DNA from 2 places in the Fusibacter sp. JL298sf-3 genome. Region 1 is predicted to be linked to the other one. Evidence: riboswitches for the same ligand, from Rfam matches in the RefSeq annotation. Region 1 holds a riboswitch; the other holds the start of a gene.
What was found. A riboswitch is a leader RNA that binds a small molecule or an ion and turns the genes downstream of it on or off. The one in region 1 is predicted to bind thiamine pyrophosphate.
Positions count from the first base shown of each region.

Region 2: linked by a shared signal. The riboswitch ahead of thiT (energy-coupled thiamine transporter ThiT) and the one ahead of thiC (phosphomethylpyrimidine synthase ThiC) in region 1 are both predicted to bind thiamine pyrophosphate.

Region 1 covers NZ_CM132608.1:1,353,946-1,362,310, forward strand. Annotated here, with positions in the region: gene ACR6HW_RS06660 (flavin reductase family protein) at 1-269, shown strand, start outside; gene ACR6HW_RS06665 (SpoIIE family protein phosphatase) at 272-1,720, shown strand; gene ACR6HW_RS06670 (ribose-phosphate pyrophosphokinase) at 1,698-2,840, opposite strand; gene ACR6HW_RS06675 (GTP pyrophosphokinase) at 2,991-3,683, shown strand; TPP riboswitch at 3,807-3,917, shown strand; gene thiC (phosphomethylpyrimidine synthase ThiC) at 4,009-5,316, shown strand; gene thiW (energy coupling factor transporter S component ThiW) at 5,328-5,831, shown strand; gene ACR6HW_RS06690 (hydroxymethylpyrimidine/phosphomethylpyrimidine kinase) at 5,828-6,598, shown strand; gene ACR6HW_RS06695 (hydroxyethylthiazole kinase) at 6,604-7,317, shown strand; gene thiE (thiamine phosphate synthase) at 7,310-7,921, shown strand; gene ACR6HW_RS06705 (hypothetical protein) at 8,017-8,365, opposite strand, start outside.
Region 2 covers NZ_CM132608.1:1,963,198-1,971,562, forward strand. Annotated here, with positions in the region: gene ACR6HW_RS09395 (ABC transporter ATP-binding protein) at 1-632, shown strand, start outside; gene ACR6HW_RS09400 (ABC transporter ATP-binding protein) at 637-2,682, shown strand; TPP riboswitch at 2,747-2,848, shown strand; gene thiT (energy-coupled thiamine transporter ThiT) at 3,006-3,542, shown strand; gene groL (chaperonin GroEL) at 3,781-5,412, opposite strand; gene groES (co-chaperone GroES) at 5,425-5,682, opposite strand; gene ACR6HW_RS09420 (EAL and HDOD domain-containing protein) at 5,860-7,071, opposite strand; gene ACR6HW_RS09425 (DNA-3-methyladenine glycosylase family protein) at 7,089-7,925, opposite strand; gene ACR6HW_RS09430 (NCS2 family permease) at 8,146-8,365, opposite strand, start outside.

The sequences.
Region 1 (8,365 bases):
GTATAGAGTGTGAGGTCACAGAAGTTAAACCACTCGGCTCTCACGACATGTTTTTTGCAAAAGTTGCAGGCGTCACGATAGAAGAGCGTCTAATGGATGCCACGGGAAAATTTCGCCTTGAAGATTCTGAACTCATCGCGTACAGCCACGGCGCCTATTACGAACTCGGCAAACAACTGGGTACTTTTGGTTACTCTGTGCGCAAGCGCAAAAAGAAAAATAAGAAAAAAAAGCCCTATAGAGGCTCACATCCTAACAGGAGGCCATAATTATGTTCAGTCGATTTGAACTGTTTATCGACGTATTGGCGGACTCGACAGATTTCAGCACAATAACCGATATCATTGCACGATACAATCATCTTTGTTCTCCTGTTTTTCGCAAAATTGCGGATTGGGACTACCCACCGTGTAAGTACGATTTGCTTGTGGTAGACGCCAAGCACCTTCCACTTGGGGACGAACGGCTGTTACTAATTCTGACTTACTACGAAAACGTCGTCGTCATAAATACCACCACTGATGCCGCCTACTACGACTATCTCTACAACCACGGCATTACCCACTGGCTAAAAGTCGGCTACACCGCCCTCGATTGGCTCGCTTTTTTTCAAAACTTTGTGAAAAGCAAAAAAATGGCAACGGAAAAGGACATTTTAGACAAGCTGATTCACAGCGCTGAAAACTCCGTCGTCATTACCGACAAATCCGGCAATATTGAATACGCCAACCCCTACTTTGAAAAACTCTCGGGATTTCGTCGAGAAGAACTCATAACGCGCTCTCCAAATGTAATCAAGAGTGGGTTTCACGACGATGCCTTTTATAAAAATCTGTGGCAGAAAATCACCAACAAGGAGGTATGGGACGGAATTTTTGTCAATAAAAATAAGGCGGGGGAACGCTTTTATGAAGAAGCGACCATCTCGCCTATCTTGACACATCACGGGGAAATCGATCGCTTCCTCAAAATCGGAAAAAATATAACGCGCGAACGCTTGCTTCTGGACGAACTCGCCTCAGAAGTCAAACTCGCGCGTAAAGTTGTAGACGCCTTGTTGCCTAAGAATTACAAAGACAGCCAAATTCAGATGCAGTACGAATTGATGCACCACAACGAAATCGGCGGCGACTTCGTCTTTTTCCAAAAAGCCAGTGCCTATAAGTACCACTTTGCTCTCATTGATGTTATGGGGCACGGCGTATCCGCAGCACTTGTGGCGATAACCGTCATCCAAATGTTTGCCGACTACATCCAGTTTAACAGCCTAGAGACCTCAGTCAATGCCATCAACCGATTTTTGTGTCTCTTTAACGACGATCAAGAAGACCGTGGCCACTTCGTCACCGGCACTTTCGCCTCATTTGACTTTAAAGCCAAAACAGGTAAATTAATCAACGCCGGACACAACGATACCATCGCCTCAACATGTGACGGTACCATTGAAAAGCTGCCGTCAAACAACATGCTTCTAGGCGTCGTCTACGGGTTTCATTACGAACTTTATACCTTCAGCCTCACCCGATACACCCAACTGTTTTTCTTTACAGACGGGCTCTACGAAAACCAAGCGTTGACGTATCAGGAAGCTGTAGACATCATCGGTACAGTGCTCAAAGACAGCTCTCGCGATAAAACGCTTCAAAATGTCTTTAAGGCTTTTAACCCGTCCGGCGACGATGTCACCGCTGCAAACATTATTCTAAACGGGCCTTTCTAGAGCTCACCAGGTCCTTTATCCCCCTGTTGGCATCCAATATTTCACTAATGGACACATCGTAATTTAAACGATTTACAATACGCGCCATATAATATGAAAGGTCGACCTCTGTAAACCAAGGTTGGCTTTTTGTATTTTCGGGCACATAGGTTAGATTTGTACTGTAGACCTTGTCGAAGAGACCGCGTTCATAATAATCGTCAAACTTAGCCGTCCCCTCTGTAAACAGTGCAAAAGAAGTGGCGATAAAAATCTTGTTGGCCTCGCGTTGCTTCAATTCTTTTGCAATATCGAGCACCGATTCTCCCGATGCAATCATATCGTCGACAATTAGGATATTCATGCCTTTGACATCGCGACCGATGTATTCGTGTTGGACAATGGGATTTTTGCCTTTTACAACCCGACTATGGTCTCTGCGCTTGTAAAAAAGACCGATGTCAAATCCTAAAACGCTGGAATAGTAAACCGCGCGGTCCATGGCGCCAGTGTCGGGACTGACAATCAGGGTATTGCCATCGCCTTCAGCAATTTCAGGCTCGTTTTCTATCATGCATTTAACAATGTCAAAAGTTGGGTACACGTTTTCAAAAGATATCAGCGGTATGGCATTTTGAATTGTCGGGTCGTGGGCGTCAAATGTAATGATGTCGTCCACACCTAATTTTTCAAGTTCTTGAAGCGCCATTGAACAGTCTAAGGACTCGCGCCCTTTTCGGCTATGCTGTCTCGAAGCGTAGAGCAAGGGCATGAGAATGGTAATGCGGCGCGCTTTTCCCGCCATAGCAGACAAAACCCGTTTCAAATCCTGAACGTGGTCGTCGGGGCTCTTTCGATTTTCATAGCCGTACAGTGTATACGTCATGCTGTAGTTGCCGATATCCGTTAGAATATAGACGTCTTTGCCCCGCACTGTTTCTTTCAGAAAGATTTTACCTTCGCCATTGGCAAATCGAACTTCTTGCTTCCTCAATAGAAAGGTATCGGGGACCCCCAGCTGACCGGAACGCATTTCTTTTATGTGTCTGTTGATTTTCCGCCCCATATCTATGCAATTTTCCATACATATGATACAGAGATCACCAAGTGGTAAATGATTCTCATACTGTGTGTACTGCATCTTTTGCCCTCCTTGTTCCGTACTGTATTAACAGCCTACATTTATAAATACCCCACAAGCAGTCGGCCAAACGGTGAATAACCCCCTATAGAGCTGGGTATCTAAGGCCTATACCGTATGAAAAAGTAAATCGGATGAAGGAGTCCAACCATGTATAGAACGCTCATAAGCGAAGATACCAAACCTTGGCGCGAATTGCTCATGCTCCACAAATTTGCTTTAGACGAGATGTTGACGCGCCTTAACATACTCGATGAGGAATTCCGAAACAACCACGACTACAACCCCATTGAACACATTCGGTACCGCATTAAAAAGCAAAACAAAATCATTAACAAGCTCGATCGGCTCGGCTTTGACCCGTCGCCTGAAAATGCCAAAGCACATATTTTTGATATTGCGGGCATTCGCATTATCTGTGCTTTTCAAGCGGACATCTACAGTGTTCTCGAATTGATTAAATCGCATAAGGACATTAAAATTATACAGATTAAAGACTATATCAAAATGCCGAAACCCAATGGCTACAAAAGTCTACATGTGCACATAGAGGTGCCCGTCTACCTGAGTCAGGGGTGCATACCCGTTCGCGTCGAAATTCAACTGCGCACCATCGCCATGGACTTTTGGGCCAGTGTCGAACACAAGCTCTACTACCGCTACCAAAAAAAAGCGCCGCCCTATATGCAGTCGGAGTTAAAACACTGTGCCGATTTGATTTCGGAGCTCGATAACCGCATGTACCGCCTAAAACAAGAAATTCAAAAACTCGATGCGCGCAAAGAGGTCATCGCCAAAGAAGAACCTTATTTATCTCCACTTGTGAAGCAACTGGAAAGCTAAAAAAAGCCTCTCTAAACCAAATCTCGCATCAAAATTAAGAAAATTTAATGAGTTGATTTTCCGCTCAAACTGTGTTAGATTATTCGTGAAAGCTTTGACGGAAAGTCATTGAAAAGCATAAAGTGTCACTGCTAGGGGTGCTGTAAAACGGACAGCTGAGAAAAGAATCCCATTTCTTTACCCTTCGTACCTGATCCAGATTATACTGGCGTAGGAAAGCTGATAGACGTTACCATACAGTCGCAGACGCGTTCCTATTTAGGAGCGCGTTTTTTTTTCAGCTCTCGTACAACAAGGGATTTTAGTGTTTAAGGAGGCTATTACTATGAGTTATACCACGCAAATGGATGCTGCTAAAAAAGGCATTTTAACACCACAAATGCAACAAGTTATCGAAACTGAGGGCGTCGAAGCCAATTGGCTGATGGCTCAAATCGCTCAAGGACAAATCGTCATCCCCGCCAACAAGAACCACACCTCGCTGGTACCAAGTGGCGTCGGCGGCGGTCTGAGCACAAAGATCAACGTCAACCTCGGTATTTCTAAAGATGAAAACGACTATTGCAAAGAGATGGCCAAAGTTGAAAAGGCACTTTCTCTCGGTATCCACGGCATCATGGATCTCAGCAACTACGGTAAAACCGCAGAGTTCCGAAAAGACCTTGTGGAAAAATCTACTGCTATGATTGGCAGCGTCCCGATTTACGACGCATTGGGCTTTTACGATAAAGAACTCAGTGAAATTAAAGCACATGAGTTTTTAGATGTCGTGGAAAAACACGGTCAAGACGGCGTCGATTTTGTCACCATTCACGCCGGTGTCAACAAGCACACTGCCCAGACTTTCCTCAACAACCCGAGACTCACCAATATCGTTTCAAGAGGCGGTTCACTGATTTTTGCATGGATGCAACTCACAGGCAATGAAAACCCATTTGTCGAATACTACGACCGCCTGTTGGACATCTGCGAGAAATACGACATCACGCTGAGCCTTGGCGACGCTATGCGCCCAGGGTGTATCGCCGACGCCACAGATGCCGTTCAGATTTCTGAACTCATCGCTTTAGGTGAACTGACCAAACGCGCTTGGGCTCGCAACGTTCAAGTGATGATTGAAGGCCCCGGTCACATGGCCATCGATGAAATCGAAGCCAATATGCTCATTGAAAAGAAACTCTGTCACGGTGCACCTTTTTACGTCCTCGGCCCTCTTGTCACGGATGTTGCACCGGGATACGACCACATTACAGGTGCCATCGGCGGGGCGCTCGCTGCGAGCAAAGGGGCGGATTTCTTATGTTACGTCACCCCTGCTGAGCATTTGAGACTCCCGACACTTGAAGACATGGTGGAAGGCATTATGGCGTTTAAAATCGCGGCACATGCCGGTGACATCGGCAAAAAACTAAAGGGTGCCCGAGATTGGGACAACGCTATGAGCCTCGCGAGAAAGAACCTCGACTGGGAAGAAATGTTCCGCCTCGCCATCGATCCGGAAAAAGCCCGTCGTTACAGAGCGGACAGCACGCCGGAAGAAGAGCACTCTTGCACCATGTGCGGTAAAATGTGCGCTATGCGAACGCTCAACAAAGTCATGGGCGGCGAAGACCTCAACATTCTGCGCAACTAAGAGGTGTGCGTATGCATAAGACGTATAAACTGGCGCTATCAGGGCTTCTAATAGCCCTTGGCGTCCTCACGGGCAGTTTGTTTTTTATACCCATCGGCGTTATTAAGGCCTTTCCCATTCAGCACTTAATCAACGTCCTATCGGCCGTACTTCTCGGCCCACTCTACGCCGTCGCCAACGCCTTCTTGATTTCTCTTTTTAGAAATTTAATGGGCAGTGGCAGCCTTTTGGCATTTCCAGGCAGTATGATTGGCGCGGCACTGGCAGGTGCCTTGTTCTATGTCAACCCCCGACGCCTCTTCGCATTTTTAGGTGAGCTGGTGGGAACTGGGGTTATCGGCGCTGCTGTCGCCGGGTTTATGGCAAAGACTTTTCTCGGCTCAACAGCCGCTTTTGGCATCTTCTTCACGTCTTTCTTTGCCAGCAGTGCCATTGGCGCTCTAACAGGTGTTCTCCTTTACACCGCCTTTGACAAAACAGGCGTCCTCGATAAAGTCAAGGTGACACATCTATGAAAACGGTACTAACTATCGCCGGACTCGACCCGACGTCCGGTGCAGGTCTTCAATCAGATGTCCTAACGCTTTACGCCCAGGGCGTCTACCCGCTTTCCGTCCCCACATCTGTTACGGGACAAAATTCAAAAGGCGTCTTCTATCGAGAAGACCTTTCTCCTGAAGCGGTCATAGACCCTCTGCGCATATTGCTTCAGACGCATGCCCCAGACGCCATTAAAATCGGGATGATGGGACAGCTCAGTGTCTGTGAGGCGTTGTACCGCTTTTTAAAAGCGCATTATGGCATAGACATGCCTCCAATCGTCCTCGACCCCGTCCTCATTTCAAGCAGCGGCAAATGGCTAGTGGACAGAGAAGTGGTCGACTATATACGAGAAGTTTGGCTGAAAGACCTGTACTTGATAACCCCCAACATCGACGAAGCCAAAGCACTTTTTCAGTTGACAGGTGATGAAAGTGCCCTTGAACCCACTCTCCGCGAGTACGTGTTCCCCTGTAACTTGCTGCTCAAAGGCGGACATCTTGAAAATACGGCGACCGATTACCTCAAGCTCTCAAACGGGAGGTTGCACGTGTACAGGCAGGCGCGTATCAACGCCCCCTATGCCCACGGCACCGGTTGTACCCTTTCTTCAGCCATTGCCGCCAACCTCGCACTGGGGTACCCTCTTGAACACGCTGTTCAAAAGGCGAAAAACTATCTATTAGAGGGGCTCCGCAATCCGATTCGGTTTGACTTTGGAGGCGGTGCCATTAGGAAGTGATACACATGACTCGACCTTTGGTTCATATTATTGCAAACGATGTCACAAGGGCCTTCGTCGCCGATGGCGTTCACTGCTATGGCGGAAGTCCTATTATGACGGAAAACCCTAAAGAGTTTGCCGACATCCACACTGGCGCTCAAGCTTTGGTCATCAGCCTGGGCATGATTGACGACGCCAAGTGTGACGTGTTATTAAAAGCGGTGAAAAGTGCTGAAAAAGCAGGTATCCCCATCGGTATCGACCCCGTCGGCGTACACCTGTCCTCGTACCGAAAAGCTGCTCTAACACACCTTTTAGATGCCGTGACCCCGGCTTTTATCAGAGGCAACTACGATGAAATCAGAGCGTGCTACACCGATAAAATAGCCGCCCGTTCATCGACTTTAGAATCACAAGCCCAATCGCTGTCTTCAGACGTCTCGCTGCCGGCTGAGATTCTTCACGTCGTCACCGGTGCCGTCGACCGACTCTATTATAAAGGGCAACATCTTGAAATAGCAGGCGGTAGCGAAAAGTTGACGCGGATTTCCGGAGCTGGTTGTTTGCTTTCAGCCCTTATCGGCGTCGACCTCGCCAAAGGGTATGCGCTGTACAACGCGGGAAGTCGCGCTTGTAACGCGATGAAAACAGCGTCTTTAAAAGCATCTGCAAGCGGCCTCGGTCACTTTAAACTCAACTTGCTAGATGCACTTGGAAACGAGGTTTTACATGACTAAAAAACTCTATCTCATCACGCCGGATATGCCTTTAGAGCGCTATATCAAAAAACTGAAAGCGGTGTTGCCAGCCGGCATCGACTATTTACAATACCGGCGTAAAAATGTCGACTTCGAAACCGCTGTGCAAGAGGCGACACAGCTTAAAATGCTTTGCGCGCTCTACGATACGGCTTTGATTGTAAACGATTTTTCAGAAGTGGCTCTAAAAGTCGGCGCCGACGGCGTCCACTTCGGTCAATCCGACTATACAGCTGAGGCCGCCAAACACTGTAAGGCAAGGGGGCTTATCGTCGGGCGCACTGCGAAGACACCGGAGCAGGCTGAGAGAGCCGCAAAGGATGGGGCCGACTACCTCGGGGTCGGTGCCTTCTTTCCTTCGGGAACCAAAAAAGAAGCGCTGCCCATGTCTATGGAAACGCTTCAGAAACTTAGGGATATAACCGCTCTCCCTCTGTACGCTATCGGTGGGATAGTACCTGAAAAACTTACAGCGCCACTGATGAGCCGCGTAGAAGGCATCTGTTTTTCAGGTGCTGTGTTTACCAGTGAAACCCCTATGGAAACCTTAGAGCGTTTTAAAGAAAAGTGCGCGGTTCTTTAAACGCTGACATCAGCGGTCGCTTCAAGGCGGCCTAACGAAAAAGAGAGGGGAAAATCCCCTCTCTTTCGTCTTTCAATCCGTTTTAACGCGATTGCTTACGCGACAACTCTCACCTTTTCTTTTCTAAGCGCTTTCACAAAATCAAAAAGGGTCAATCCGATACCGATGACCGTATAAATAAACTGTTGTCCCAAGTGCTCATCCATCATCGCCTGTAACTCAACATCGGTTGCCAACAGATGCTTGCCATAGGTGTAAACTGTCGATACAGCCTCCCTAGAAAGTTCGCTGAGGCTGTAGTTGGCGCGATACACTTCAATGTAATAAAAAAGCCAAGTGCCGACGTAAACGGCAACTAGCGACAAGAGCGTCGTTAGAACAAATCCCACAATAGGGCTGCCTTTTGAAAGCATCATATACCCTCTAAAACCAAAGAACACCATG
Region 2 (8,365 bases), 610 kb from region 1:
CAGGTAGCGGCAAAACCACTTTGGTGAACTTGCTCTTAAGACTGTACGAAGTGCCTATGGGCACCGTCTACATCGGCGGCAAAGACATCAACGAGGTTCCGATTCGAACCGTTCGTCAAATGACGGGGTACGTCCCTCAAGACAACTTCCTCTTTTCTAAGAGCATACGTTACAACCTCAAATTTGGGGATTTTGAAACGAGCGACGACGTGGTCACTGAAGCGACGAAAACCGCCGGTGTCTACGGCGAGATCATGAGTTTTCCAAAGGCGTTTGATACCGAGCTCGGCGAGCGCGGCGTCAATATGTCAGGTGGCCAGAAGCAGCGCGTCTCTATTGCAAGGGCCCTTTCTAAAAAACCGGAAATCCTCATACTGGATGACGCCCTTTCGGCTGTCGACACCAAGACAGAGGAGAGCATTCTCTCCCATCTTAAAGAGACGTCTAAAGAGACGACGACGATACTCATCGCCCACCGTCTGTCGACGATTCAACACGCCGACGAAATCATCGTACTGGAAGACGGCGCCATTGCCGAACGCGGCAACCACGACGTACTCTTGGCCCTAGGCGGCCTCTATGCCGACCTGTACCAAAAGCAACTGCTCGAAGAGAAACTTTCAAAGGAGTGATGTGATGTCCAGCCAAGAAAAAGAAATACAAAAGAGTTACGACGGCAAAATCATGGCGCGCCTTTTTAATTACGCCAAGCCCCACTGGCTGCCGCTGGTTGTGAGTATCGCGCTCATGTTGTTTATCACCGGTGTCGATTTGTCAGTGCCCTATGTCACCAAAGTGGCCATTGACGACTATATCGCCCCCAAACACCAGTCGGTGTATTTGGCGTCAGACGGCACCATTGCCTACCCGACGCTGAAGCAGAACCTGCTAAACGATTTGCCCGAAGAAACAGAAAGCATCTTGTTTCATCAAGACGACAGCTACTATTTAATAGAAGGGCTTACGAAAGAGACCGCCAAGGACAGTCCCGCCTTTACAGTGCGCGGCGACACCGTGAATGTTTCAGGCACTGCGTACGACGTACAGCCCCTCAGTGCCGCCGATGTAGAGGCGATGAAAGCGTTTAACAAAGCGCAGATTCTCAAAATCGCCGTCACCCTGTTCGGCATCTTAATTCTCAACTTTGTGTTCACCTTCGCCCACACGTACCTGCTCAACTACGCGAGCCAAAAGGTGGTCTACACCATGCGCGAAGAGCTGTTTGCCCACATTGAATCCATGAGTTTGAGTTTCTTTGACAAGAACCCCATCGGGCGTCTCGTCACACGGGTGTCCAACGATATGAACAACATCAACGAGATGTTTACAAACGTCCTCGTCACCTCACTCAAGGACTTCCTCCTACTGGGCGGCACCGTGGTGGTCATGTTGCTTATCAACTGGAAGCTCACCCTCATCTGTCTTGCAACCATGCCGTTTGTCATCTTCGCCGCCTCTGTGTTCAGAGTCAAGGCGCGAAATGTACAGCGTGAAGTCAAGGTCAAACTGGCGCGTATTAACGCCGTTTTATCCGAAAACATCAGCGGCATGAAGATTATACAGATTTTCAATCAGGAAAAACAAGTCTACGACGACTTCGACACCATTAACGCCGACTTCTTAAAGAGCTCTATTCAAGAGACCAAAGTCTACGCGGTGTTTAGACCGTCTATGAACCTCGCCTACTCCGTGTCCTTGGCATTGCTCCTTTGGTTCGGCGGCTCGAGTGCCATACGCGGCGTCGTCGAACTGGGCGTTATCGTGGCGTTTATCAGCTACACCCAGCAATTTTTCAGACCAATTATGGACCTCAGCGAAAAGTTCAACATCTTTCAGTCGTCCATGGCCAGCGCCGAGCGCATCTTCCTACTTCTCGACGAAACGTCTGTGATTCAAAACCCTCAGACGCCGTATGTCGGCGAAGAAGGGGCATTTAAAGGCCACATCGTCTTCAAAGACGTGTGGTTCAGCTATGACGCGTCGCCACAAACCGAGGACGACTACGTGCTCAAGGGCGTCAGTTTTGAACTGAAGCCCGGTGAAAGCGTCGCCTTAGTCGGGGCCACCGGCTCCGGCAAAACGACAATTATCAGTTTGCTCAACCGATTTTACGACATTCAAAAGGGCAGCATCACCATCGACGGCGTCGAAATTCGCAAGTGGGACATCGCCGCACTGCGCTCGAAAATAGGCATTGTGTTGCAAGATGTCTTCCTGTTTGCCGGTGACATCAAAAGCAACATTCGCCTGTACAACGACGCCATTGAACAAGCGCGCATCGAGGAAATCGCCAAGTACGTCAACGCCCACGGTTTTATTTCAAAGCTCGGCGGCACCTACGACGAACCGGTTACCGAACGCGGCAGCACCTTGTCGTCGGGCCAGCGTCAGCTCCTCTCCTTTGCCAGAGCGCTGGCTTTTGACCCGAAAGTTTTGATTTTAGACGAAGCGACGTCCAACATCGACACCGAGACAGAACAGTTGATACAAGACGCCATTACGAAGATTATCAAAGGGCGCAGCACCTTAATCGTCGCCCACCGTCTATCCACCATTCAGCACGCCGATCAGATCATCGTCATGAGCAAAGGCGAAATTAGAGAGCGCGGCAGACACCAAGACCTCCTCGAAAGGGAAGGCATGTATTACGACCTGTACAAACTCCAATACGCAAACGGCTAAAATCCGCATCAGCACCCGTTTACAAAGGGCCTGTTCAATGTTATAATAAGGCTATAATTGCATAAGCATCACCTAGGGGTGCCTTTCGGCTGAGAGCGTTTAATAGCGTAACCCTTTGAACCTGAACTGGTTAGTGCCAGCGGAGGAAAGCGTGTCGTTAGAAGTTATCACCATGTTCGCCCGCGAACATGGTTTTTTTTAACCACAAAGGAGAGAACGTCTCTTAGTTTCTCTCTGCTCAAAACCGAAAGTCCATACGATAAGGACAATCGGGCCGAGGGGCAACAGATGCTTCAATCTATCATTTACTTTGGAGGTTTGTCATGAATAAAACAGCTTCATCCAGTACAAAAATGCTCGTGGAAGGGGCAATGATGATTGCCATCGCCACCATCTTGAGCTTTTTGAAAATAACCACCCCACTGTGGGTCAACGGCGGCTCAATAACCGCGGCGAGTATGGTGCCTATTTTAATCTTCGCCTACAGATGGGGCGGCACAAAAGGTATCTTCGTAGGCGCTATCTACGGCACACTGCAGTTTATCATCAGCCCGTATGCCGCTCACGTCGCGTCCATCGTACTCGACTACCCATTGGCATTTGGCGGCATTGGCGCCATGGGGTATATCGCCAATAAGAACAGCAGCGATCGAACCGTCTTTATCGGCATCGCCGTCGGTCTGCTCCTCAGATTGCTGGGACACTTTTTATCAGGCGTTATTTTCTTCGCCGAATACGCACCGGAAGGCATGAACCCTTTTGTGTACTCCGTGCTGTACAACGGTTCCTTTATTCTACCGGAAATCCTCATTTCCTGCGTGGTGTTTAAACTCCTTCGCAAGACAGTGGACGCTCTCTAATCCATTACGCATCAAACCGCTCGCGCCAAGCGCCGAGCGGTTTTCTTTCATCCAAAACAACATGCGTAATGCCTCCGGCATCTACTAACCGATTTTCGCTGACGCCTTTCCGCGTTGAACAGTCGCGGAAAGGCTTTCGGCTCAACTCTTGTTGCTCAATATGATAAAGCCGCCCATCACAAGTGATGAGCGGCTCTTTATAGGCCTTATTGATTCAATTGGTTGTTAGGATGTGGGCTTACATCATGCCGCCCATGCCACCCATACCGCCCATTGGCGGCATCGGTTCGTCTTCAGACTTCACATCGACGACACCGGCTTCTGTCGTTAAGAACATCGCCGAGATAGACGCCGCATTTTGAAGAGCTGAACGGGTTACTTTAGTCGGATCCACAATCCCTTTTTCAATCATGTTGACATAAACGCCGTTTAATGCGTCGAAGCCCATGCCTTTTTCAGCTGCTTTAACGCGCTCTACGACGACAGACCCTTCGAGACCTGCGTTAAAGGCAATTTGTCTCACTGGCTCTTCAAGGGCTCTTGCGATAATAAGCGCACCGGTCTTCTCATCGCCTTCGAGCGTCTCTACAAGGGCGCTAACTTCGCCGATTGCCGCCACAAGTGCTGTGCCGCCACCTGGAACGATACCCTCTTCTACAGCAGCTCTCGTCGCGTTTAAAGCGTCTTCTATTCTAAGTTTTTTCTCTTTCATTTCCACTTCTGTCGCCGCACCCACTTGGATAACCGCTACGCCACCTGCGAGTTTTGCAAGGCGCTCTTGAAGCTTTTCTCTATCGAACTCAGAAGTCGTTTCTTCAATTTGAGACTTCAGTTGGCCGACGCGCTCTTGAATCACAGCTTTGTCGCCCATACCGTCGATAACAGTCGTGTTGTCTTTATTGATTTTAACCGACTTCGCACGACCGAGCATGTCTACAGTAGTCGACTTCAGTTCGTAGCCGAGTTCTTCAGAAATCAGTGTACCGCCGGTTAAGATGGCGATGTCTTGAAGCATTGCTTTTCTTCTGTCACCAAAACCTGGTGCTTTAACAGCGATGCAGTCAAATGTCCCTCTGAGTTTGTTCACCACCAATGTTGTCAGCGCTTCGCCTTCAATGTCCTCGGCGATGATTAAAAGCTTGCCACCCGATTGTACCATTTGCTCGAGAATCGGCAAAATCTCTTGGATGTTGGTAATTTTCTTATCTGTAATTAAGATGTATGGGTTTTCGAGAACCGCTTCCATCTTCTCAGGGTCAGTGACCATGTAGTGTGATACGAACCCTCTGTCGAATTCCATACCTTCCACCACTTCGAGCTGTGTGCCGAAAGTCTTCGACTCCTCTACAGTGATAACGCCGTCTTTACCGACGCGATCCATCGCTTCTGAAATGAGTTCGCCGATTTTTTTATCTGCCGCTGAAATCGATGCAACGTCGGCGATGTCTTTTTTATCTTCAATTAAAACGCTTTCTTTTTTAATCACTTCCACTGCTTTTTCAACAGCCTTTTCGATACCCGTCTTGAGAATCATCGGGTTGGCACCGGCAGCGACGTTTTTAACGCCTTCTCTGATAATCGCCTGTGCGAGAACCGTCGCTGTAGTCGTACCGTCACCGGCGACGTCATTGGTCTTTGTAGCGACTTCTTTTACCAACTGCGCGCCCATGTTTTCAAACGCGTCTTCCAGCTCAATTTCTCTGGCGATGGTCACACCGTCGTTTGTGATTAGCGGCGAACCGAATTTTTTATCGAGAACGACATTTCTCCCTTTAGGACCCAATGTCACTTTAACTGTGTTTGCAAGCTTATCGACGCCTGCTTCGAGTTTCTTTCTTACATCTTCTCCGTATAAAAGTTCCTTTGCCATGGTATCTGCCTCCTATTCGACAACTGCTAAAATATCTGCGATTTCACAGATGGTCACTTCTTCACCATCGATTTTAACTTCTGTTCCGACATACTTCTTAAACACGACCTTGTCGCCGACTTTAATGTCTTCAACTTCTTTGCTGACGGCAACAACTTCTGCCATTTGAGGTTTTTCTTTTGCTTGTGACGGCAACACGATGCCGCTAGCTGTCTTTTCTTCTGCTTCCAGCCTCTTGATAATCACGCGTTTTCCAAGTGGTCTTAACATTTTGCTTCCTCCTCAATGATTGTTTTAATAAAAGATGTGCATGAATACCATGCCATATAAAGTCTAATTAGGTGAGCGCTATCGCTCACACCATTCATGATAATACAAAGTGGACAAAAAATCAACATTTTTTTAGCACTCGTTTTAACAGAGTGCTAACAGAATGTAAACTTTTTTTTAAGACACAAAACGAATGGATGCGCGCATGGCTTCAGCGTACATATCGTTTACTTTTTCATAGGATACATCGCGCGCCTCGCAGATGCTCATCACCATGTCCCAATTGCCCTTTTCATAATAATGGACGAGTCTGAGCAAGTCGTGAAATGGGTTGTCGACACCTAACAGCGCATCTTTCAAATCGTCCTTCAACGGCAAATCGTCCAGAATCTCAAATAGCGGTCTTTCCATTACCGTGTCGATTAGCGACATCAAGCCCAGAATAAACGCCTCAGTATAGCGGTCTTTAAGGCCGAACCAATCCGCCGCCTTTTCACAAAAGAGCGCTCGGGTCAGCGATACGCGGGTAATTTCTTCCGGTTTGCTCCCATTGAGTTCTCTGAGCATAATCAGCGTTGCCCACTTTCGGATTTCCCTAAGCCCCAGTAACGCCAAAGCGTGGTTGATGCTGGTGACCTCACTAATGGTGTCAAAAGCCGGGGAGTTGATCATACGCAACAACTTGTAGGTCAGCGCCACGTCGGTCTTGACGATTTCTGCAATTCTATTAAAATCCACCTCTTCGTCGATGGTTTCTCTCAAGATTTCGAGGTACTTGACGTGGCTGCTCTCCGGGGCCTTAGTGGCGCAAATCATCGGCTTTTCAAAGAAAAACCCCTGAAACAGCGTGTAGCCAAAACGTTTGGCCTCTTCAAAATCCTTCTCGGTTTCGACCTTTTCAGCGAGCAACACAATGTTGCGGTTTCTGTATTTGTCCGCAATGTACTTGCGGCCCTCAGACCTTAAAATAAGAAAATCTACCTTAATAATATCCACATAGGGCAGAATGGCGTCAAAATGCCTGTTGTCCACAAAGTCGTCCAGCGCAATAATATAGCCCTTCTCTTTTAACGCTTTGCACTTGTCGATAAGCGCGTCGTCCACCTCGACATCTTCTAAAATCTCAATGGTCAGCTGCGCCGGAGAAAAGAGCGTCGGCACGTCTTCCAGCAACAAATTCTTGGTGAAGTTGATAAAAGCCGGTTTGTCGCCAGTCAGCGACTTCAAGCCAAAGTGTACCAAGGTATCCGTTACAACCGTCGCCGTCGCCACGTCGCCGTCTTGTGTCAAATCGTATACGTTTTTATGGCTGCTGCGATAAAGGATTTCATAGGCGACAACGCGTTTTCTTTCATTGAATATCGGTTGTCTTGCAACGAAAATTTCCATCCTTCCCCTCCTCCTGTTCAGCTTTTCTTATTGCGCATATAGTGGAACAAATACTGCTGTGCGTACCCGCCGTACCGTTTAAAATACGCCCCGACAAACGCCTCGTAAGCCCTTTGAGCGTCTTCCACGACATAGAGTTCTCTCAATAGCCTTTTTACCCAAGTATCTATCGGAAACGCATTCTTTTTCTCGTAGGCGAACAGCAAGATGCAATCAGCCACTTTATCGCCAATGCCGTAAAATTGCTTTAAAAACACCTTGCCTTCATTGTAATCGAGACGGTAGGGGGCCGATAAGTCGACTTTGCCAGTGTAAAGCGCCTGTGCCGTCTCATAGATGGCTTTGTTGCGGTAGCCCATGCCCTTCACTTTAAACGCCGCCTCCGGCTGTTTTGCAAGCACTTCCAGCGTGGGAAACGCGTAGTAAGGCGTCCCTTCATAGGTGCCGAGACAGGTGCCAAAGGTTTCGGCGAGGGCCTTTACCGCCATTTTGATTTTAGGTATGTTGTTGTTGCTCGAAATAATAAATGTCATCAGCGTTTCAAGCGGCGCCTGATTGAGAAGGCGTATGCCGCTGCCCGCCGAAACCGCTTCGAGAAGCCAGTGGTCTTTCTTTGAAAGATAGGCCTTTATAACGTCGTAAGACACATGGCAATCGAAGTAATGTCGGAGCGCCGCCTCACTCATTTCGCCGAGAACGACGTGAACGTCGTAGACGTCCCCACGGGGCACCACTTCTAAGACGGCGTTTTCGACGACGCCGATGTATCGACCGTCTACAGCTTCCCACCTGAAACACTGGCCACAGGTAAAGGTATCGTAGGGGTTAAAATGCGTTTGCGTTAAGGTTATCAAGCGTTCAGCTCCTTTTCTAATAGCGTTTCAATTACCTACCATTAGAACAAATTGCAGCCCGTTGGTCAAGTCCTGTTTTTAACGCGTCACGCCCCTACCTCTGCACACTAAACATTCGCGAGAGCACTTTAGGCTCCACACTTATGGTTTAAAAAAGCCCGCACCCTTAAAGGGCGCAGGCCGTCATTTATTTGATAACAGTTTTGTCGAACGCCATCGCTTACGCAATGAGAATCTTTAGTACAAAGAAGATGGCAATGACGTACGAAAGCGGGTGAATGTCTCTGAATCTGCCTGTCGCCAATTTTAAGACGATGTAAGAAAGCAAACCGAAGACAATACCTTCAGAAATTGAGTACGCAAGTGGCATCATAATCAGCGTCAAGAACGCCGGAATAGCCTCTGTGAAATCTTCAAAGTCGATTTCTTTAATCGGGCTC